DNA from 3 places in the Mesorhizobium sp. WSM4884 genome. Region 1 is predicted to be linked to each of the others. Evidence: riboswitches for the same ligand, from Rfam matches in the RefSeq annotation. Region 1 holds a riboswitch; each other region holds the start of a gene.

Region 1 (7,303 bases):
CCCGCCGCTTCCACTCGCTGATCCGCTCTAGCCCTTGCGGTGCCCACTTCATTTTCTTCAAAGTGGTGGGATAGATCGGACCGAGCGCGACATAGTCGGGCTCGGCAAACATGGCCGTTTCCAGCTCGACATGATCATGCGTGCTCAATCCGAGCCTGACGCCCGCTGCCCGTATCCTCGAGAGGTCGGCCGTTTGCAAATCCTCCTGGCCCAGATGCACGAAATCGCAGCCTTCCTCGATTGCCAGGCGCCAATAATCATTGATGATGAGCTGGCTTTTGTGTTGGACACACCAGGCCTTCGACTTGCGGATCTCCGCGCGCAGCCCGGTTTCATCCATGGTTTTGATGCGAAGCTGAATCAGCTTGACGCCGAGCGGCGCCAACCTTTCGATCCAGGCGGCGCTGTCGACGATCAGGTAGAAGGGATCGAGCTTCATGAAAAAACGGCCCTGCCGACCATCGGTGTCGATGGCACGGCGACGTCGCGCGGTTCGAGCATTCCCGAACTGAACGCCTCACGACCGGCGTCGACCGCCTTACCGAAAGCACGCGCCATGCCGACCGGATCTGCCGCCTTGGCGACCGCTGTGTTCAGGAGCACGGCGTCAAAGCCGAGTTCCATGACGGTGGCCGCGTGCGACGGCCGTCCGAGCCCCGCATCCACAATCAGCGGGACGCCAGGGAAATATCCGCGCATCGAGCGCAGCGCCGTCATGTTGACCGGTCCCAAGGCGGAACCGATCGGTGCGCACCACGGCATCAGGACCTTGCAGCCCGCTTCCAGCAGCCGCTCGGCGACAACGAGATCGTCGGTGGTATAGGGGAATACCGCAAAGCCGTCCTCGCACAGGATGCGGGCGGCTTCAACCAGACCGAACACATCCGGCTGTAGCGTGTCGTGATTGCCGATCACTTCGAGCTTGATCCAGTTGGTGCCGAAGACCTCGCGCGCCATTTTCGCGGTGGTGACGGCTTCCTTGACGGAGAGGCAGCCGGCGGTATTGGGCAGGGTTCTGGCGCCCAGCGAGCGGATCAACGACCAGAATTGTTCGCCGGCCCTACCGCCCGCCATCTCACGCCGCAACGAGACGGTCACCACCGACGTGCCCGATGCCTTGACTGCATCGGCAAGGATGGCCGGCGAAGGATACTGAGCCGTGCCGAGAAGCAGGCGCGACGAAAGCTCGGTTCCATAAAGCTCCAACATGCTAGCCGCCCTGCATGGGCGAGAGGATTTCGATCCGGTCGCCGTCGCTCAACTGGAACTCCGCGCGGTTGGCTTTGTGCACGAGGTCGCTGTTGACGGCGGTGGCGAGCCAATCGCCCTCATAGTCGAGCGCGGCAAGCAACTCGGCCAGCGTGGTGGCGGCAATCTCACGCGCCTCGCCGTTGACCATCAGTTTCATGAGCATGCTCCTTGGTTCTGTCTTGACTGAAAACCAGGTCGGCAGCCTGGCGCGCCATGGCGGGGGCGAGGAGAAAACCGTGACGATAAAGACCGTTGATCGCGATGATCTCACCGTCTGTTTCGACGCGTGGCAAATTGTCGGGAAATGCCGGACGGACACCCACACCGGTTTCAACGATCTCGGCCTCACCAAAGGCCGGATGGAGGGCATGGGCGGCGCCCAGCAGCTCCATCATGGAACGCGCCGTCACCGGTCCGGCGCTCTGGCTTTCAATCATCGTCGCTCCGATCATGAAACGGTGATCGGTGCGCGGCACGGCATAAAGCGGAAAGCGTGGATGAAGCAAACGGACCGGCCGCGACAGCGAGACATCAGGCGTGCGAAGGATCAGCATTTCGCCGCGAACACCGCGCAGCCTGTCATCGGCCGCTGCCATTCCCATGCAGTCTATCTGACGGGCGAATCCCGAAACAGGCCGGGCGTCGCAGCCGAAGTGGAATTTGACACCCATGGTCGCAAGCTTGTCATGAAGTGCCGCCATCGCCGGGCGTGGGTCGAGGTGAGCCTCGTCGGGGAAGAGCAATCCACGCCGGAAGCGGCCGGCGAGGTCGGGTTCCAGGAGCGCAATTTCGTTTTCATCGACGCGCCGATGCCCTGACGTGCGACTGGCGAACCGGTCAAGCTCACCGGCATCACGCGGCGCGGCCACGACCAATGTCCCGGCCCGTGTCACCTGACCCGACAGCACCGCATCCCACCAGTCGGCAGCATCGCGTCCGAGATCCAGCACCGGCTGCTCCGCGCTTTCGCGCTCGCACCATGGCGCCAGCATGCCGCCGGCGAACCACGACGCGTTGCCACCAAGGCCATGCCGCATCTCGGCGACGGTGACCGTCGCGCCGCGGGCGGCGAGTTCGAAAGCGACGGTGAGGCCGGCAACGCCGGCCCCTTTGACGAGCACCCTCATGATGGTTTGGGAGCCTCTGGCACGACCGGTACGCCAGTCTCGTCCGCCTGCATGTAGAGATCGCCGCCCTCCCGGTATTTTGCCGCCATTGCCGCCATGCCTTCCTTCTGGGCCTCGGCACGGATGTCGTGGGAAATGCGCATGGAGCAGAATTTCGGCCCGCACATCGAACAAAAATGTGCCAGCTTGTGCGCCTCCTTGGGCAAGGTCTGGTCGTGGAAGGACCGTGCGGTTTCGGGGTCGAGCGACAGGTTGAACTGGTCCTCCCAGCGGAACTCGAAGCGCGCGCGCGAAAGGGCATCATCCCTGGTTTTCGCTGCCGGATGGCCCTTCGCCAGATCGGCTGCATGGGCGGCTATCTTGTAGGTGATCACGCCAATCTTGACGTCGTTGCGGTCGGGAAGGCCGAGATGCTCTTTCGGCGTGACGTAGCAAAGCATTGCGGTGCCGAACCAGCCTATCATGGCGGCACCTATCCCTGAGGTGATGTGGTCATAGCCCGGCGCGATGTCGGTCGTCAGCGGCCCCAACGTGTAGAACGGCGCCTCACCGCACACTGCGAGCTGCTTGTCCATGTTCTGCTTGATCTTGTGCATGGGGACATGGCCCGGGCCTTCGATCATCACCTGGCAGTCCTTTGCCCAGGCAATCTTGGTGAGTTCTCCAAGTGTTTCCAGTTCGGCGAATTGCGCCGCGTCGTTCGCATCGGCGATTGAACCGGGACGAAGGCCGTCGCCGAGCGAGAAGGAGACGTCATAGGCTCTGGCGATGTCGCAGATCTCCTCGAAATGCTCGTAGAGGAAGCTCTCCCGGTGATGGTGCAGGCACCATTTGGCCATGATCGAGCCGCCGCGCGAGACGATGCCCGTGACCCGGTCGACGGTCAGCGGGATGTAGTGCAGCCGCACGCCGGCGTGGATGGTGAAATAGTCGACGCCTTGCTCGGCCTGCTCGATCAGCGTGTCGCGGTAGACCTCCCAGTTCAGATCCTCGGCGATGCCGTTGACCTTTTCCAGCGCCTGATAGAGCGGCACCGTACCGATCGGCACCGGCGCATTGCGCACGATCCAGTCGCGGATGTTGTGGATGTTGCGGCCGGTCGACAGGTCCATCACCGTGTCCGCGCCCCAGCGGATAGCCCAGACCATTTTTTCGACCTCTTCGGCCATCGACGATGTGACAGCCGAGTTACCGATGTTGGCGTTGATCTTGACCAGAAAATTGCGACCGATGATCATCGGCTCGCTCTCGGGATGATTGATGTTGGCGGGAATGATTGCGCGCCCGCGCGCCACCTCGTCGCGCACGAATTCGGGTGTGACGAAATCTGGGATCGCCGCGCCGAAGGCTTCGCCGTCGCGTTGCAGCTTGCCGCGCATCACCTCGCGGCCGAGATTCTCGCGGATGGCTACGAACTCCATTTCTGGCGTGATGATGCCGGCGCGCGCATAGGCAAGTTGGGTCACCGCCTTGCCCTGCTTGGCCTTGAGCGGCCGATTGCGTATCGGAAATTCCGGTGTCAGGCGCTCGCCGGTGGCGAATCCATTGTCTTCCGGCCGGACGTGGCGGCCGTCATAGGCTTCGACATCGCCACGCGCCGTGACCCATTCGTGGCGAAGCCGGGCAAGGCCTTTTTCGATGCTGGTTTCGACTGATGGATCGGTGTAGGGGCCGGACGGATCGTAGACGGTGACGGGCGGTTCGCCGGCCGTCGGATGGACGGAAATCTCGCGCATCGGCACCCTGATCTGCGGGTAGAGGACGCCGGGCTTGTGGATTTTCCGCGAGGCGGGCAGTGGTCCCGTCGATACGGCGGGGGTGAGGGCATTCATCGTGAGGCTCCTTTGCTCATGCATTGGAGACCCAGTTCTGTGCCGGAAGGATGAAAAGACGCTTCTGTAGACCTGCTGCAACAGGACCTCGGGCGTAAACTCCCGCAAAGCGCTTGCACCGTCCCTACGCCAGTATGAACTGGATCAGGTTCAACGGGTCACTGCGCCGCGAAAGCCAGCAGTATCTCAGCCCCTTGCCGGGACTCCCCTGGTGAATGCCTTAGGTTGAACGGGCTGACGCTATCTTGTCAAGCGCATTCGGGCGCCTTCGGCCGGTGGCGACGACCGGCGGCCAGCCGGGCGGAGAGCTCGCGCATGCATCGGGGACAAGTCACGCCCCGTAGACCGGGGCTGAATGGCCAAAGCCTCATTCGCTTCGTGAAGGATGGAGAAACTGTATTGGCCATGTGCGCGTATCGACCAAGTAGCTCAGGCGGTCACGGATGTGGTTATTCTGGTCGAAGGTGACGAACGGCCTTGGGGGTCACCTCCTTTAGGATTCAGAGGTTGGAAGACGGCTTCTCGCGATCACGGCCATCAGGAAATACCTGTCTTCGGCTCAACCTCGACATGGCGTCCGATCGACCGCAGATATACAGCTATCTCGTTCATGAGATGATCGCGTTCGCCGTAGATTTCAGCAATCCTACGCAGCTGTGGCTCGACGGCCCTCCGTTGCGCTGGCGTGAAATCAGCATCGCCAAAGACGTATCCCAAGTTGCCAATCGCGCAAATTTTGCAGCCGGCGTCCACAACTGCTTGTACGAATGCCGGAATGTCTTTTTCTTGCATGGTCTTCATGTCGAACCTCTCGTGAATGGCGTGCTTGCGCCCCAATCTGCCTTTTCAGCGTGTCCTCTGGGCGGCGCAAGCCCTGAGCGTGACTGTGCACGGGCAACCTCGACTATCCCATCTGCCACGCTCTTTAGAATCGGTGGGGTCTGGTGATCGCAGGCTGGGCCACTCAAAAGCCTGCAAGAAGAAAGTCATGGCGACCATTGCTCAAGATCGCAAGGGTGCGTGCAAGACCTTCCGTTGGCAGTCATGCACGCTCGCTCAGAGATAGTCCGGCCGCGGAAATTCTCCCTTATTCGTAAGAAAGCTCATTGAGCAACTGGGCATTGAGCAACTGGGTCTCACGTCACGGGTCTCGTGTGCTTCACAGCCGAAAAATAGCCGCCGTGGCAATTCTCGAAAAGTGCAGGCTACCTCGTTAAGGACACTGCGGATGATCGTTCGCGCTTGGCAAAAGCGAACGGATTAGTCTATGGCTCTCGGCAGGGGGGCGAGTTATGCGGCGGGTGCGAATCCTTCAAGTAGGCGATATTCACTATCCGGACTGGCATCCTTCCTCTAGCAACATCGATGCCAAGGATAGCAAGTTCGCTCCGAAAATAACGCAGAAGCTACGCGCGTCTTCGCTGCGTGCCGTCTTGACGAAACTTCGGCGGCTGACGACTTCGAAGCCCTTGGATTCGATCGCCTTCATGGGGGATTTCACGAGCCGTGGCGACAAGACCTTCATTGCTTCGGCATTCCAGCATTTCACGTTGCTCTGCCGCGCACAGGGACGCAGTTCAAAGGCGCTTCCGTTGATATTCGTACCGGGAAATCACGATGTGAACCGTGATGACGCGCGCGAACTTGGACCGACTGAGAAATTCAGCGAAATGGCGAGTTTAGCCGCCCGCTTGGGTTGGCAGACCGTTCCCGTGGACCAACCCGTGCACTTCAGACTTCCGACAGGATCCGCAGGCGCAAACTTCATCCTCGTCAACACAGCGATAGGCAGTTGGGAGCTTCAAAACCTTCCCGCGTTCCTTCGTGATCGTCTCGAGGCACTCAGTCCTTCTACAGAGCCTCTAGATCTCGGCTCGCCGGACATCTCGGGACATTCGCCCGCGACACCTCCCAGCGATCCAGACAAGGAGGCGTCCGACGACGAGTATTACGGTCAGATGGACACGCCATACATCTCGCGTGAGATGCTTGCAGGCCTACAGGAATTGCTCCAGCAGCCCGACATGCGTTACGGCATCATAATCGGCCATCACAATCTGCTGCCACAAAAGACTCCGCGCATTACGCCATACGCGGAGATGCTCAACAGCGGATTTGTCAGAACTCAGCTGCTGCAGGGCAACAAGCCTATCGTCTACCTGCATGGACACATACATGCTGATCCGGTCGAGATCGTCAACGATCCAAGGTTTCCGGACGGCAAATTGATCTGCATCTCAGCACCAGAGATACAGTCAGGTTTCAATGAGCTCGTCTTCTTCACGACCGATCAGGGAGAGCTCGTCGGCATCCGACTTATACCCTACCGCACCAATGTCGCCGACGGGACGGTCATGGAAGGCGAACATTGCTTTATTTCGACCATGTCCAACGGCAAGGCCTTTCTGAACAACGACACGTTTGACCTGCTGCGCCGACTGCGCGACCATGCCACCAGGCGCGGGAATGGGTTACTCTTCTGGGACGAGATCACTGAGATTGCTGCCTCCGCCGAGCTCGGGCTAGATCTGGAAGACTCTCTTCTGATGCTCCAAGCGGCGCGCTTCATCGAGATAGACGGCCTCACCAAGGCAAACTCGGCTTGGCGCATTAAGGTAAGGGACGAATAGCGATGGAGAATCCGTTCGGCCCCAACAGGATCGAGTACGAAAGCCGCCCGATACTGTGGTTCAGTCAGAAGTCGGCGTTGATTTCTGCCGCCGCCAAGCCGGTCTTCGTCGCAGGGACGAGAGGCAGCGGCAAGACCAGCATTCTTCGCTCGCTTTCCACAGTCCATATTCTTGAAGACAAAAGTCTCTCGGACCAAGTCGGCAAGCTCGCTTGGTATGGCGTCTTCTTCCAGCTCAATGAGACATTCTCGCCCCTAATCGACAACGCCGTTCTGAACCTCATTCCGGAGCGGATACGCTTCGACACGGCCGCCGTGATCCCGCGGCAATTCGTAATCTTCTCTCACTATCTGGAGCTGAAGATAGTCGAACGCCTGCTCGAGAGCATCGGCCAGCTCAGACGCGACGGCCACTTGAAATACCGGGCCTCCGAAGATAGGGACGTCGCCCTGGCACTGCATCG
Region 2 (7,303 bases), on a different contig from region 1:
TGACGAAGCCGTCCGGCACCGCGAACGAGACGCCGAGGCCGGGATGCATGAAGGTCTGGCCGCGCACATAGCCCTCTTCCGGCGTGTCGCCGTAAAGCAGGCCGTCTATGCCGGCGAGGAAGGCATCGCGATCACGCGTGCCGACGCCCGGCGGGCCGAAGTTGCGGGCAAGGCGCTGCGCCAGATCAATGCGCTGCGGCGTGTTCGGGTGCGTGGCCAGGAAGTCGAGGCTGGCATCGGTGGCGCCGCTGACCGAGCGGAAGTCGGTGTAGGCCGACATCGACTGCAGGAAGCGGCCGGCCGCATACGGATCATAGCCCGCCTCGCCGATCGACTTGATGCCGATGGCGTCGGCCTGCAGTTCCTGGTTGCGCGAAAACTGCGCCAGCCTCAGCTTGCCGCGGATGAGTGCTGCCTTGGCGGTCGGGCTGTCGCCGAGCACATCGGAGACGACCTTGGTCGCCAGCCCTTCTTCGGCCTCGAGCTGCTGCCGCTGCAACCCGTGATTCGCGGTGACGTGGCCCATCTCATGCGCGATGACGGCGGCAAGCTCGGAGGAGTCGTTGGCCAGGGCCAGCAGTCCACGCGTCACGTAGAGGTAGCCGCCGGGCAGCGCGAAGGCGTTGACGTTGGGCGAATTGAGGATGGTGATGCGATAGGTCTGGGTCGGGTTTGCCGACACCACGGTCAGGTTGCCGACGACCTTGGCCACCATGCGCTCGAGCTTCGGATCGGAATATTCGCCGCCATAGGTGGCGAGAATCCGCGGATGCTGCGCCTTCGCCATGTCGGCGAGTTTGGCGTTGGCGACGACGTTGTCGACCGTGATCGGCTTGTCCGAGGGCTGGAAGCCGGATTCCTGGACATCGGGCGGCGTGAACATCTGGCAGCTCGCCAGCGCCACGGCAAAGCCAACCAACGCAAAGAATCGCGCCAGCGGCTTCATCCACACTTTCTCCGCGCCGGTCGTCAGATCGGCTTCCTTTCGAAATCTTTCGGCAAATCACGGCCCACCCGGACCAGTATGGCCGGACCTAGCCACACTCCCCCGGACAAGGCAAGCAAACGCCGGATCACCCGTTGCCGGTTTGGGCGTAAATTATGTCCGCTTCCGGGCAATATGTTGTGATAGGGCAACGCTGCCGCCTTGATCGCCGATATAGCGCCGGAAGGCGTCCGGTCCAGGGCGATCGAAGAAATCCGCGGCGGGGCCGGTCGCGGCGATCATGCCTTCGTCCAGAAACGCCATGTTCTCGCCGATGCGGCGGGCATCTTCCGGCTGGTGCGTGACGAAAAGCACGGTCATCTGCCGTTCGGCGTGGATGCCGGCCACGAGATCGAGCATGTCGTCGCGCAGCGCCGGACCGAGCGAAGCGAAAGGCTCGTCGAGCAGAAGCACCGGACGATCGCGTAGGAGCACCCTTGCCAGCGCGACGCGCTGCCGCTCGCCGCCGGAGAGTTCGCGCGGCAGCCGCTTCTCCTTGCCGGCAAGGCCAACCCGCGCCAGCGCATCCGCGACCGCCTGGCGGTCGGCGGCAGTGAGGTCGAGCGACGGCGAGCGGCCGAGCCCGACATTGCCTTCGACCGAAAGATGGGCAAACAGATTGTTTTCCTGGAACACCATCGACACCGGCCGCGCCGAGGGCGGCGTGTCGCCGACATCGATCCCGCCGATCAGCACCTTGCCGGCGCCGGGCAGCTCGAAGCCGGCGACCAGATTGAGCAGCGTCGACTTGCCTGAACCGCTAGGCCCCATGATGGCGGTGATCTTGCCGGCGGCGAATTCGGCATCGAAGCGGAACGATGCCTCGCCATAGCTGAACGAAACATCGTCCAGCGTGACGGCCAGTGCCTTCTCCGTCGCTATGCCATTGTTCGTCGTCATGCCTTTGCTTCCCGCCCGAGCCAGTCGGCGGCGACAACCAGCATCAGGCAAACGAAGCCGAGCAGCAAGGCAAGCCCCGCGGCGTCGGCGGTCCGGTAACTGCCCATGCGCGCGAGCAGGAGATAGGGCAAGGTCTGCACCGAATCGCTGCCGAACAGCGCGATCACGCCGAGATCGCCAAGCGACAGCGCCATGGCGAAGGCAAAACCGGTGGCCAAAGGCCGCCGGAGCGACGGCCAGTCGACCAGGCGCAGCCGGTTCCAGCCGCAAATGCCGAGCGCCAGGCAGAGCCGCTCGTGACGCTCGCTCGCCGCGTCATAGGCAGGGCGAACGGCGCGGATGGCAAAGGGCATCGCCATCACTGCATTGACGGCGACGACCATGACGGGCGCGACGGCAAAGACATCCGTGACCCCACGCAAGGCCAGGAACCAGCCGGCGCCGACCACGATCGGCGGTACGACCAGCACGAAACCGGCGCCGGTGTCGGTGGCATGTTCGAGCAGCGACATGGCGCCGCCCGCGCGGCGCCGCAAGGCCAGTGCGCGCCGGGCCGCGATGAGCGAGAGTGACAGCGCCACCGAGAGCAGCGCCGAGAGGAAAGAGAGCGCGGCGCTGGTGAGCGTCGCACGGCGCACGGCCTCCTCGCCGGCCAGCCGTCCGAGATCGGCTTCCAGGCCGGCCAGCACGGTCGCCGCCATCGGCCCGGCGACGAACAGCAAGGTAAGTGCGATCAAACCGGCGTTCACCATCGTTTCAGCCTTGCCCGCCGAAAGATAGCGGCGTGGCGCCACCGGCAGATTGGCGTCGCCGACCGTATTGGCGCCAAGCCGCATCAGTGCCGTCACCACGACGAAGGTCAGACCGATTTGCAGCAGCGTCAGCACCACGGCCCTAGCCGGATCAAAATCGAAGCGCAACGCCTGGTAGATCGCGACCTCCAGCGTCGTGGCGGCCGGCCCGCCGCCCAGCGTCAGCACGATGGTGAAGGAGGTGATGCAGAGCATGAACACCAGTCCGGCGACGCCCGGCAGTGCCGCGCGCAGCGCCGGCCATTCGATCAGCCGCAACGCCGGCCAGGCCCCCATGCCGAGCTGGCTCGCCAGCCGCCACTGGTCGGCGGGCACCGTGCCGAGCACCTCCAGAAAAAGACGCGTGGCCAAGGGCAAATTGAAGAAGACATGCGCGATCAGTATGCCGGACAATCCGTAGATGCCGGGCCATTCGCTGCCGTCAAGGCTGCCGAGAGCGCCGGCAAAATAGCCGGCATGGCCGTAGAGCGCCAACACGCCGAGGGCGGCAACGATGGCCGGCAGCGCCAGCGGCACGGCGAAGAACTGCAGGATCAGGCGACGCCCGGGAAACTTCGGGTGCCGGGACAGGGCACGCGCCACCAGCAGCGCCGGCGCGACCGACAGCAATGTCGAAAGCAGCGCCTGCCAAAGCGTGAAGCGGGCGACACGGAGGAGATAGCCGTCGAAGGCGACGAGAGCGCCGGACGGGTCGCTCGCGCCTTCTAGGATGAGCCCGACGAAGGCGACGCCGATGAGCACGGCGATTGCCGCAAGGGCCATGATGCCGGCGGTGACGCGGGAGTCAGGGCGCGGCGAAGATTGCACGCTGCACCACCGGGGCAGGTTTGGAAACCAGCGAACGCCGTGTTCCTTCGCGCCCCCCTCTGTCCTGCCGGACATCTCCCCCACAAGGGGGGAGATCAGCAGCGTCGGCGCCCTGCTCATTCCTGCAACGTTGCCAATTGGCGAAATCGCCAATGGCAGTCAATCTCCCCCCAAGTGGGGGAGATGTCCGGCAGGACAGAGGGAGGCGCCGTAGAGCGATCATCTTCGACAGATAACCAAAGCCGGCTACTTGCTCATCGCCGCCAGCCACTCGTCCACCCAGGCTTTGCGGTTGGCCGCGACCTCTTCCGGGCTGAACAGCAGGGTCTTGGTCGGCTTCACCAGTTTGTCGAAGGCCGGGTTGAGCGGCTTGTCGGTCTTGCCGGCCGGGAACATCCAGTTGGTCTCCGGGATGACGTCCTGGAATTTCGGCCCGGTCATGAAGGCGATGAACTTTTCCGCCAGCGGGTTCTTCGCGCCGGTCGTCGTGATGCCGGCGACCTCGATCTGCAGATACTCGCCCTCCTCGAAGGACGCGGCCTGGTAGCGTTCAGTGTTCTCGGCGACCATGTGGTAAGCCGGTGAGGTGGTGTAGGACAGCACCATCGGCGCCTCGCCCTTGGTGAACAGGCCGTAGGCCTCGCTCCAGCCCGGCGTCACCGTAAGCACCTTGGATTTGAGCTTGGCCCAGGCCTCCGGCGCCTTGTCGCCATAGACCGACTTCACCCAGAGCAGCAGACCGAGGCCCGGCGTCGAGGTGCGCGGATCCTGAATGACGATCTTGTCGGCGGCGCCACCCTCGACCAGCTCCTTCAGGCTTTTCGGCGGGGTCTTCAGCTTCTCGGTGTCGTAGACGACGGCGAAATAGCCGTAATCGAAGGGCACGAATGTGTCGTCCTTCCAGCCTTCGGGCACATTCAAATCTGCAACGGCGCCATGCGGCGCGAAAAGGCCGCTCGCCTTGGCGTCTGCGGTCAGGTTGGTGTCGAGGCCGAGCACGATGTCAGCCTTGGTGCCGGCGCCCTCCAGCTTGACGCGGTTGAGCAGCGCCACGCCGTCGGCGACCGAGACGAATTCGAGATCGCAGCCGCATTCGGCCTCGAATTCCTTCTTCACCGCGGGTCCCGGACCCCAGTCGGCGGTGAAGCTTTCATAGGTATAGACGGTGAGCTTGTCCTTCGCCTCGGCAGGCCCGGCGGCTGCCAAAAGCGAAACGAGGCCTGTTGCGAGAATAAGCTGGGACAATAGTGAGCGCATCGGCGCCTCCTTTGTTCGCGTGACAAGGAATTGAGGCGTCGGATGGTCCGAAACGTCTAATCCCTCCGCCGGTACAAACCGGATCAGGTTCGGCGGGTTGGCATTGTCGCCTCTCAGCCGGTTCGCGAAGTCAGCGTCCGGCACCCCGTTAGAGCGCCTCGAGACATAGGCCCGGCCGATGCGGCGCGCAAGCGGAAGTTTGCCGGGCATCCGATGACTTCGGAACGCAGCGCTATCCGTTTGGATGCGCCTGGCTTCCGTTTCGCGGGCGGGGCTGGTAAGGGCGACGCCCATGGGAACATTCACCATCCTGCTTGGCGGCGAGCTCGTCCGCACGCCTCGGCTCGATCGCCAGATCGAAGGCTCCCGCGTCATCGCCGCCGACGCCGGCATCGGTCATGCCCGCATGCTGGGCCTCGTGCCGGAGCTATGGGTCGGCGACTTCGACTCGGTGCCGCCGAACCTGCCGGAGGATCTCGCCGCCGTGCCGCGCAAGATCTTTCCGGCCGAAAAGGACATGACCGACGGCGAGCTCGCCATCGCCGAAGCGCTCGCGCGCGGCGCCACCAGCTTGGTGCTGGCCGGCGCCTTCGGCGGCAAGCGCGCCGACCATGCCTTCCTGCATCAGGCGCTTGGGCATCGGCTGGCCGAGGCGGGCACGACGGTACTGCTGACCAGCGGCGCGCAGGAGGGCGTCCCCATCCTGCCGGGCAAAGCCGCCTTCGATTACGCCGACGGAACGCTGTTCTCGGTGCTTGGCTTCTCCGAACTCGCCGGCCTGACGGTCTCCGGCGCCAAATGGCCGCTCGACCGTGTCGAGGTGGCGTTCGGCTCCTCGCTCACTATATCGAACGAGGTCAAGGGCCGGCTCGAGATCGCGCTCGAGAGTGGCCGGGCGCTGCTGCTCGCCCACCCCTATCCTCTTGCCGAAAGCTGACATGGCTCCGCCTCTTCTCAATCTCGACGGCATAAAATTGACCTTTGGCGGCACGCCGCTGCTCGACGGCGCGTCGCTGAGCGCTTCCGCCGGCGAGAAGATCGCGCTTGTCGGCCGCAACGGTTCGGGCAAGTCGACGCTGCTCAAGATCGCCGCCGGGCTGGTCGAGCCGCAGGACGGCGAGGTGTTCCGCCAGCCATCGGCAACGGTCCGCTATTTGCCGCAGATGCCCGATATGGATGGCTTCGCCAGCGTGCGCGCCTATGTCGAGGCTGGTCTCGGGCCGGCCGACGACCCGCATCGCGCCACCTATTTGATGGACCATCTCGGCCTCACCGGCGAGGAACGGCCGAGCGACCTTTCGGGCGGCGAGGCGCGCCGCGCCGCGCTCGCCCGCGTCATGGCGCCCGAACCCGACATCCTGCTGCTCGACGAGCCGACCAACCACCTCGACCTGTCGGTCATCGAATGGCTGGAAGAGGAGCTTGCCCGCACCTCTTCGGCCGTGATCCTGATCTCGCACGATCGCCGCTTTCTCGAGCGCGTCTCGCGCGCCACGGTCTGGCTCGACCGCGGCCAGACCCGGCGGCTGGACAAGGGCTTCGCGCATTTCGAGGAATGGCGCGACCAGGTGCTGGAAGAGGAGGAGCGCGAACAGCACAAGCTCGGCCGCCAGATCGTGCGCGAAGAGCACTGGCTGCGCTATGGCGTGACCGCCAGGCGCAAGCGCAACATGCGCCGCCTCGGCGAGCTGCAGGCCATGCGCCAGCGCTTTCGCAGCCATCGCGGCGCCGAAGGCACGGCGACCATGGTGGCGAGCGACGCCGCCGAATCCGGCAAGTTGGTGATCGAGGCCAAGGGGATCGACAAGAGCTTTGGCGACTTGACCGTGGTCAAAGGGTTCTCGACCCGCATCCAGCGCGGCGATCGTGTCGGCCTGGTCGGGCCGAACGGCGCCGGCAAGACGACTCTTCTGAAAATGCTGACCGGCGAGCTGACGCCGGACGCGGGCTCAGTGCGGCTCGGCGTCAATCTTGAGATCGCGACGCTCGACCAGAAGCGCGAGGCCGTCGACCCGCAGGAGACGCTGGCGCATTACCTGACCGACGGACGCGGCGAGAACCTCGTGGTCAACGGCGAGCAGCGCCACGTCGTCTCCTACATGAAGGATTTTCTATTCAAGCCGGAGCAGGCGCGCACGCCGGTGCGGGAGCTTTCGGGCGGTGAGCGCGCGCGGCTGCTGCTGGCCCGGGTGCTGGCGCGGCCGGCGAATCTCCTGGTGCTCGACGAGCCGACCAACGACCTCGACATGGAGACGCTTGAGCTGCTGCAGGAGCTGGTCGCCGGCTTTGCCGGGACAGTGATCCTGGTAAGCCACGACCGCGATTTCCTCGACCGCACCGTCACTAGCGTGATCGCGCCGGACGGCGGCGGACGCTGGATCGAATATGCCGGCGGCTATTCCGACATGCTGGCGCAGCGCGGCGGCTCAAAGCTCGAGGACCGCAAGGCAAGGCCGAAAGCCGAAACGGCGGACGCAAGCGCTGCGCCGAAGACTGATCAGGCCACCTCGAAAGGCCCGGCGAAGAAACTCTCGTTCAAGCA
Region 3 (7,303 bases), on a different contig from region 1:
GCTTCATCGAATGCTCGTAGAAGCGGGTGTTTTGCGGCAAAAGATAGTTGGAGCGCACCGCCGTTGTGTTGCGGCCGACATTGCCCGACCCCAGCCAGCCTTTTTCCAGCACCGCGACATTGGTGATGCCGTGTTCCTTGGCAAGGTAATAGGCGGTCGAGAGTCCGTGGCCGCCGCCACCGATGACGATTACATCATAGGACGCCTTCGGGTCCGGCTTGCGCCACGCCGGCTTCCAGTCCTTGTTGCCGTTCAGCGCGTTCTTGAGCAGCGAAAAGGCCGAATATTCCGCCATTCTTCCTGTCGTCCTGTTGGTGCGAGGCGGCACACTATAGAGCAGCCCACAACCGCAAAGCCAAGATTGCGCCATCGCTTTTCGACAGACCGACTTCGATCCATGCCCATCGCTCCACGGATCGGGACGGCTTGCCGCCTGATATGGCGGTCTTTATCAAGGGCGGAATTTTCGAAGATTTTTCGGCCGCGAGTCGCCCGTCCGTCATGATTTTCCGACTGCTACGCCTGATCTTGGTCGCCACCGTCGTCGTCGCGACGCAGCCGTCGTCCCACGCCATGGCGCAGGCGATTGGCCAGGGCTCCGCACAGCTCATCGCCGATCAGACCAAGGCCATCCAGGACCTGACGGCCAAGACCGACGGCCTGGAGAAGAAGATAAGCGATCCCGATGAAGACGATGCCGGGCTCGTCGACATCCGCCTGCAGCTCGAGGACATATCGCGAGCGGCGCTGAACAGCGCGCTGGCATTCCGTTCGCGCCTCAACGACATCAACAACCGCGTCGAGGTTCTGGGGCCGCCACCCGCGCAAGGACAGCAAGAGCCCGCGATCGTCGCCAATGAGCGTGCGGCGCTCACGGCCGAGAAGGCCGAGATCAACGCGGTGGTCGCCAGCGCGCAGAACCTGTCGATCCGCATCAGCGGCCTGGTCGACAATATCGCCATCAAGCGCAGCGAGCTTTTCCGCAGCGTTCTGACGAAACGCTACGAATTGACCGATGTGTTGAGCCCGCAGGGCTTTTCCGACGCGCATGACCAGTTCACCGGCCTCTACAAGGCAGTGGCGTCCTGGCTGACCTTCGCGTTCAAGTTCAAATTTCAGGCAATCCTTGCCGCGACGCTGATGGCGCTGGCGCTGGCAGCCGTGCTCCTGATAGGCGGGCGGCGGCTGTTCGGCCGCATTTTCGAGCCCAATCCATCCGTGGAGGATCCTTCGTACCTCAGCCGGCTGTCCGTGGCGTTCTGGTCGACGCTGCTGCCGACTGCGGCGCTCGGCGCGTTCTTGGCCTCCGCAGTGTTCTTCTTCAACTATTACAACGTGCTGCGCGGCGATATCGGCACATTCCTCAACGCGCTGCTCGCCGTAATCGCAGTGGTGTTCTGCGTCAACCGGCTGACCAATGCGGCGCTCGAGCCGCGGCTGCCTAACTGGCGGCTCATTCCAGTTGCAACCGGCCCTGCGCGCTGGCTGGTGAGGCTGACCACCGCCATGGCCGTGGTTCTCGGCATCAATTACTTCCTCTCGGTCGTCAACGAGAAGATGGGTTCCCCGCTTTCGCTGACGATCGCCAGGGGTTTTGTCGCCACCATCATCGTCGGCGTCATCCTGATCCTGATGGGGCTGCTGAGACCATTCAGGGCGGCTGACGGCGCATGGCGTCCTTGGCCGGCATGGCTTCGCTTCCTTGCCTTCGGGCTTGGCCTGTTCACCATCGCAGCGGCGCTGCTCGGCTATATAGGCCTAGCCCTCTTCGTCTCGGTGCAGGTCGTGGTCACCGGCACCATCCTGGTCACTGCCTATATAGGCTTCCTGTCGGCGCGGGCGATCGGCGAGGAGGGCGGCTTCGCCGACACCTCGGTCGGGCGCTGGCTGTCGACCAATTCCAGCTATGAGGACACGGCGCTCGACCAGCTCGGCCTGGTCGTCAGCATTGCCATCAACCTGATGATCGTGCTGGTGTTCCTGCCGTTGATCCTTCTGATGTGGGGCTTCCAGCCCGGCGATATCGAGGCCTGGGCCTACAAGCTGGCGACGGGCGTCACCATCGGCTCCGTCACCATCTCGGTGCTCGGCATCCTCACCGGCATCGTCGTCTTCGTCATCGGCTATTTCTTGACACGCTGGTTCCAGGGCTGGCTCGACGGGTCGGTGATGGCGCGCGGCAAGGTCGATACCGGCGTGCGCAACTCGATCCGGCTGGCGGTGGGCTATGCAGGCGTGGCGCTCGCGGCACTTATCGGCATATCGGCGGCTGGTATCGATCTTTCTAATCTGGCGCTCGTTGCCGGCGCGCTGTCACTTGGTATCGGCTTCGGCCTGCAGAACGTGGTCTCGAACTTCGTCTCCGGCCTGATCCTGCTTGCCGAACGTCCGTTCAAGGTGGGCGACTGGATTGTCGCCGGCGACATCAGCGGCACGGTGAAGAAGATCAGCGTGCGTGCGACGGAAATCGAGACGTTCCAGCGGCAGTCGGTGATCCTGCCCAATTCGAACCTCATCAACAATGCGGTCGGCAATTGGACGCATCGCAACAAGCTCGGCCGCGTCGACATCAGGGTCGGCGTCGCCTATGGCAGCGACGTCAAGCGGGTGCACGCGCTTCTGCTCGATATCGCCCGCGCCCATCCGATGGTGCTCAAGAACCCCGAGCCCTTCGTGCTCTTCGCCAACTTCGGAACGGCCGCGCTCGAATTCGAAATCCGCGTGTTCGTGGCCGACGTGATGAACGGCAGCATCGTCCAGAACGATATACGCTTCGCGATCTTCGATATCTTCGAGGACGAGCACATCGAGATCCCGTCGACGCCGCGCGCCGTGGTCGAGACAACGAAGCACGAGTCGTGGCCGATCGACGACGACAAGATCGAGGCGGAATTTGCCGAGCGCGAGCGGCTGGAAGCGGAAGCAGCGGCCGAACGCGAACGGCTCGCCAAGATGAAGCGAAGGGGCCGCAAGCCCGATCCAGGCTAGACGTTGCGCCATTTTCCCGTCGGTGAAACCAATTGCGGCATGAATGCGGCATTCAGTTGCGGTTCAGCTTGCTTGTCATATAAGCTCTCACGCAAAGGGCGAGAATGCCTTGCGAAATTGAACAGAGGCGGTGTGGGAACACCGGAATTGCAATGTGGAAGTCTGTCGTTACCGCCATCGCTTTCTTGGCCCTGGGCGGTTCGGCTTTTGCCGCCAGCGCGGTCAACAAGGACGCTCAGACGCGGACGTTGATCGTGACCGAAGGCGGCGGCAAGACCGAGCTGGCGCTGGCCGCCGGCGAGACGGTGGAGTTCTGCCCGAATGGCTGCTTCGTCACCCTGCCCAATGGTGACCTCGAAGCGCTGACCGGTTCAGAAACGGTCGAGATCTCGGGCGGCGTTGCCCGGATCAAGTAAAATCCTTAGACGCGATCGGCGAAGGCCGGGCAAACGCCCGGCCTTTTATCGTTTCCGGTAGCCGCTGCTTAACGATAGCACCGGAAATACCCCGCACAGCGCGCCGCAACCGGGCGTTTTAACTCCGTCATGCCCCGTTATATCCATCGCGTAGGCGCCGAAATACGGCGTGGGGTGAGCAGGGCAGAGCAATGGACGCGCGGTCGGACGGGAACGCAATTCCGCTTGCGGTCGATCTCGACGGCGCGCTGATTGCAACGGACCTTCTGTGGGAAGGCCTGTTCATCCTGCTCAAGAAGAATCCGCTCTATCTCTTTGTCCTGCCGCTCTGGTTGATCGGCGGTCCGGCGCGGCTAAAGCAGGAAATCGCAGCGCGCATCGACATCGATCCGGCATCGCTGCCTTACCGGCTTGAACTGCTCGAGCGGCTTCGCAGCGAACATGAGGACCGCCGCAGGATCGTGCTGGCGACGGGCACGCCGCGCAAATTCGCCGAGGCGATCGCGGCGGCCAGGCCGCGGTCGGCGCCATAATCGCCAGGCGCGACGTCTACATGAAAGCCTATGGCACGCCGAAGACGGCAATGATCCACGCCATGGCGACCTTCGGTGGCATGGGCGAGGCCTGCATCACCGCGATCGAGGCGCTCAACGTGCTGTACGACGAAGCGCTGATCGACAATGCTGCGTCGACCGGCGACTCCCTTTTGCAGCGGCTGCAGGCGCTGAAGGCGAAATATCCGAAGATCATCAAGGATGTGCGCAGCAAGGGTCTTATGATCGGGCTCGAGTTCCACGATTTCTCGCAGACCTTGCCGATGGTGCTGCGTCCTGTGGTGAGCGTGCTCGACGACAAGCTGAAGGGTTCGCTGTCGGGCTTCGTCGGCTCGCTCTTGCTACGCGACTACGACGTGCTCGTCGCCTTCACCGAGTACAACCGCAACGTCATTCGGCTCGAGCCGCCGCTGATCTGCCAGCGCGAGCATGTCGACCGCTTCGTCGACGCCTTCGACAGCTTCCTGTCGCTCGGCATTGTGGCGATCGTGAAGGATTTTGTAAAAAGCCAGGTCCGCTGAGACAGACGCTGCTGACCAGGCCACCCGTCGCTCCCGCCGATCCGCTCGACCGGCTGACCGGCGCCGGTCTTGCCTGGGGCGAGGGGGCTTACGCAAGATGGGCCGCGCCGATCGGTGCGGCGATCTTCTCGCTCTACATCCTGCTGACCGCCGTGACGGCCTGGTTCATGCCCGACGTCAACTGGGACATGCTGCCTTATCTGGCAATCGCCGAGGAGGGCCGCTATCCCGATCCGCTGGCGCTGCATGATTATGCCTACAGCACCGTCAAGGCCGGCGACTACAAGACGCTGACCGACGATGGCGGCGGCTTCCGCAACCACATGGCGGAGAAGCTTCCATGCACGATGGCGTTGAGCCGCAATGCCGGCCAAACGCGCTTGACAAGATGACGCTGGCCCGTTCAACCTAAGCCATTCACCAGGGGAGTCCCGGCAAGGGGCTGAGATACTGCTGGCTTTTGCGGCGCAGTGACCCGTTGAACCTGATCCAGTTCATACTGGCGTAGGGACGGTGCAAGCGCTTTGCGGGCGTTCATGCCCGAAGACCTGTCTCAGGCAGGCAGACCGAAGCGTCTTTTCATCCTTCCGGCACAGAACTGGGTCTCCAATGCAACGAGCAAAGGAGCCTCAAATGAATGCCCTGACCCCCACCGTATCGACTGGACCGCTGCCGGCGTCGCGGAAGATCCACAAATCCGGCGCCCTCCACCCGCAGATCAAGGTGCCGATGCGCGAGATCGCCGTTCACCCGACTGCCGGTGAACCGCCGGTGACGGTCTACGATCCGTCAGGCCCCTATACCGACCCCGCAATCGAAACCGATATCGAGAGGGGGCTTGCCCCCCTTCGGCAAGACTGGATCGTGGCGCGTGGCGATGTCGAATCCTATGACGGCCGCCATATCAGGCCGGAGGACAATGGATTTGCGACAGGAGAGCGCCTGACGCCGGAGTTTCCGACCCGCAACCGTCCGCTGCGGGCCAAGGCCGGCAAGGCGGTAACGCAGCTTGCCTATGCGCGCGCCGGGATCATCACGCCCGAAATGGAATTCGTTGCCATCCGCGAAAACCTCGGTCGCGAGATCATGCGGAGCGGGCTGCAACGGGACGGCGAGGCGTTCGGCGCATCGATGCCGGACTTCGTCACACCGGAATTCGTACGCGACGAGGTGGCGCGCGGCCGCGCGATCATCCCCGCCAACATCAACCATCCCGAGAGCGAGCCGATGATCATCGGCCGCAATTTCCTGGTGAAGATCAACGCCAATATCGGCAGTTCCGCCGTCACCTCTTCGATGGCCGAAGAGGTCGAAAAGATGGTCTGGGCCATCCGCTGGGGTGCCGACACGGTCATGGACCTGTCGACCGGCCGCAACATCCACAACATCCGCGAATGGATCGTGCGCAACTCGCCGGTGCCGATCGGCACGGTGCCGCTCTACCAGGCGCTGGAGAAGGTGGGCGGTGTCGCCGAGGATCTGAGTTGGGAAGTCTATCGCGACACGCTGATCGAGCAGGCCGAGCAGGGCGTCGACTACTTCACCATTCATGCCGGCGTGCGGCTGCATCACATCCCGCTCACCGTCGGCCGGGTTACCGGTATCGTCAGCAGGGGCGGCTCGATCATGGCGAAATGGTGCCTGCACCATCACCGCGAAAGCTTCCTCTATGAGCATTTCGCGGAGATATGCGACATCGCCAGAGCCTATGACGTCTCTTTCTCGCTTGGCGACGGCCTTCGTCCCGGCTCGATCGCCGATGCCAATGACCAAGCCCAATTCGCCGAGCTGGAAACGCTTGGCGAATTGACGAAGATCGCCTGGGCAAAGGACTGCCAGGTGATGATCGAGGGCCCCGGCCATGTTCCCATGCACAAGATCAAGCAGAACATGGACAAGCAGCTCGCCGTCTGCGGCGAGGCGCCTTTCTACACGCTGGGACCGCTGACCACGGACATAGCGCCGGGCTACGACCACATCACGTCCGGCATCGGCGCAGCCATGATCGGCTGGTTCGGCACGGCCATGCTCTGCTACGTGACGCCGAAGGAACATCTCGGCCTGCCGGATCGCAATGACGTCAAGACCGGCGTCATCACCTACAAGATCGCGGCGCACGCCGCCGACCTCGCCAAGGGGCATCCTGCGGCGAAGATCCGCGACGACGCGCTTTCGCGGGCGCGGTTCGAGTTCCGCTGGGAAGACCAGTTCAACCTGTCGCTCGATCCCGAAACCGCGCGCTCGATGCACGACGAGACCTTGCCCAAGGAAGCGCACAAGGTAGCGCATTTCTGCTCGATGTGCGGACCGAAATTCTGCTCCATGCGCATCTCCCACGACATTCGCGCCGAAGCGCAGAAGGAGGGGATGGCGGCGATGGCGCAGAAATACCGCGCGGGCGGCGATCTCTACGTGCCGGTCGAAACGCCCGGGGCGGGAGAACAAGCTTTGGCGCAGGACGATCAGAGGACGGACTGAGCCGTGCGCCGTGTCCTTGTCAAAGGCGCCGGTGTGGCAGGCCTCACCGTCGCCCATGAATTGGCCGCGCGAGGTGCGTCGGTCACGGTTGCCGAAATTCGGAGCCAGATAGGCGGCAATGCCTCCTGGCTCGCCGGCGGCATGCTTGCTCCTTGGTGCGAACGCGAAAGCGCCGAAGAGACGGTTGTCAGTCTCGGCAGAATTTCGACCGACTGGTGGGAAAGGGTGCTGCCCGGGCTCGTGACGACGGCCGGCACTCTCGTCATCGCCCATGTGCGCGACGCCTTCGAGCTTGCCCGCTTTGCGGCCCGTACCCGCAATCACGAGTCCGTCGACGACGAGGCGA

Evidence for each region. Region 1 has a riboswitch for thiamine pyrophosphate ahead of thiC (phosphomethylpyrimidine synthase ThiC). Riboswitches for the same ligand answer to the same signal wherever they lie in the genome.
Region 2: another riboswitch for thiamine pyrophosphate. It lies ahead of thiB (thiamine ABC transporter substrate binding subunit); the one in region 1 lies ahead of thiC (phosphomethylpyrimidine synthase ThiC).
Region 3: another riboswitch for thiamine pyrophosphate. It lies ahead of thiC (phosphomethylpyrimidine synthase ThiC); the one in region 1 lies ahead of thiC (phosphomethylpyrimidine synthase ThiC).

What each region holds. Positions count from the first base shown of each region.
Region 1 is NZ_JARTVO010000035.1:26,359-33,661, forward strand. It holds gene P9236_RS29745 (thiamine phosphate synthase) at 1-439, opposite strand, end outside; gene P9236_RS29750 (thiazole synthase) at 436-1,209, opposite strand; gene thiS (sulfur carrier protein ThiS) at 1,211-1,408, opposite strand; gene thiO (glycine oxidase ThiO) at 1,377-2,378, opposite strand; gene thiC (phosphomethylpyrimidine synthase ThiC) at 2,375-4,210, opposite strand; TPP riboswitch at 4,314-4,430, opposite strand; gene P9236_RS29770 (hypothetical protein) at 4,748-5,011, opposite strand; gene P9236_RS29775 (metallophosphoesterase) at 5,503-6,840, shown strand; gene P9236_RS29780 (hypothetical protein) at 6,843-7,303, shown strand, end outside.
Region 2 is NZ_JARTVO010000013.1:45,827-53,129, reverse strand. It holds gene P9236_RS20205 (M48 family metalloprotease) at 1-946, opposite strand, end outside; gene thiQ (thiamine ABC transporter ATP-binding protein) at 1,100-1,885, opposite strand; gene thiP (thiamine/thiamine pyrophosphate ABC transporter permease) at 1,882-3,459, opposite strand; gene thiB (thiamine ABC transporter substrate binding subunit) at 3,751-4,761, opposite strand; TPP riboswitch at 4,805-4,919, opposite strand; gene P9236_RS20185 (thiamine diphosphokinase) at 5,054-5,698, shown strand; gene P9236_RS20180 (ABC-F family ATP-binding cassette domain-containing protein) at 5,700-7,303, shown strand, end outside.
Region 3 is NZ_JARTVO010000001.1:422,415-429,717, forward strand. It holds gene P9236_RS01900 (sarcosine oxidase subunit beta) at 1-295, opposite strand, end outside; gene P9236_RS01905 (mechanosensitive ion channel family protein) at 502-2,988, shown strand; gene P9236_RS01910 (hypothetical protein) at 3,141-3,404, shown strand; partial or broken gene P9236_RS01915 (prenyltransferase) at 3,596-3,910, shown strand; partial or broken gene P9236_RS01920 (aminotransferase class III-fold pyridoxal phosphate-dependent enzyme) at 3,910-4,479, shown strand; partial or broken gene P9236_RS01925 (hypothetical protein) at 4,488-4,811, shown strand; TPP riboswitch at 4,892-5,008, shown strand; gene thiC (phosphomethylpyrimidine synthase ThiC) at 5,113-6,957, shown strand; gene thiO (glycine oxidase ThiO) at 6,961-7,303, shown strand, end outside.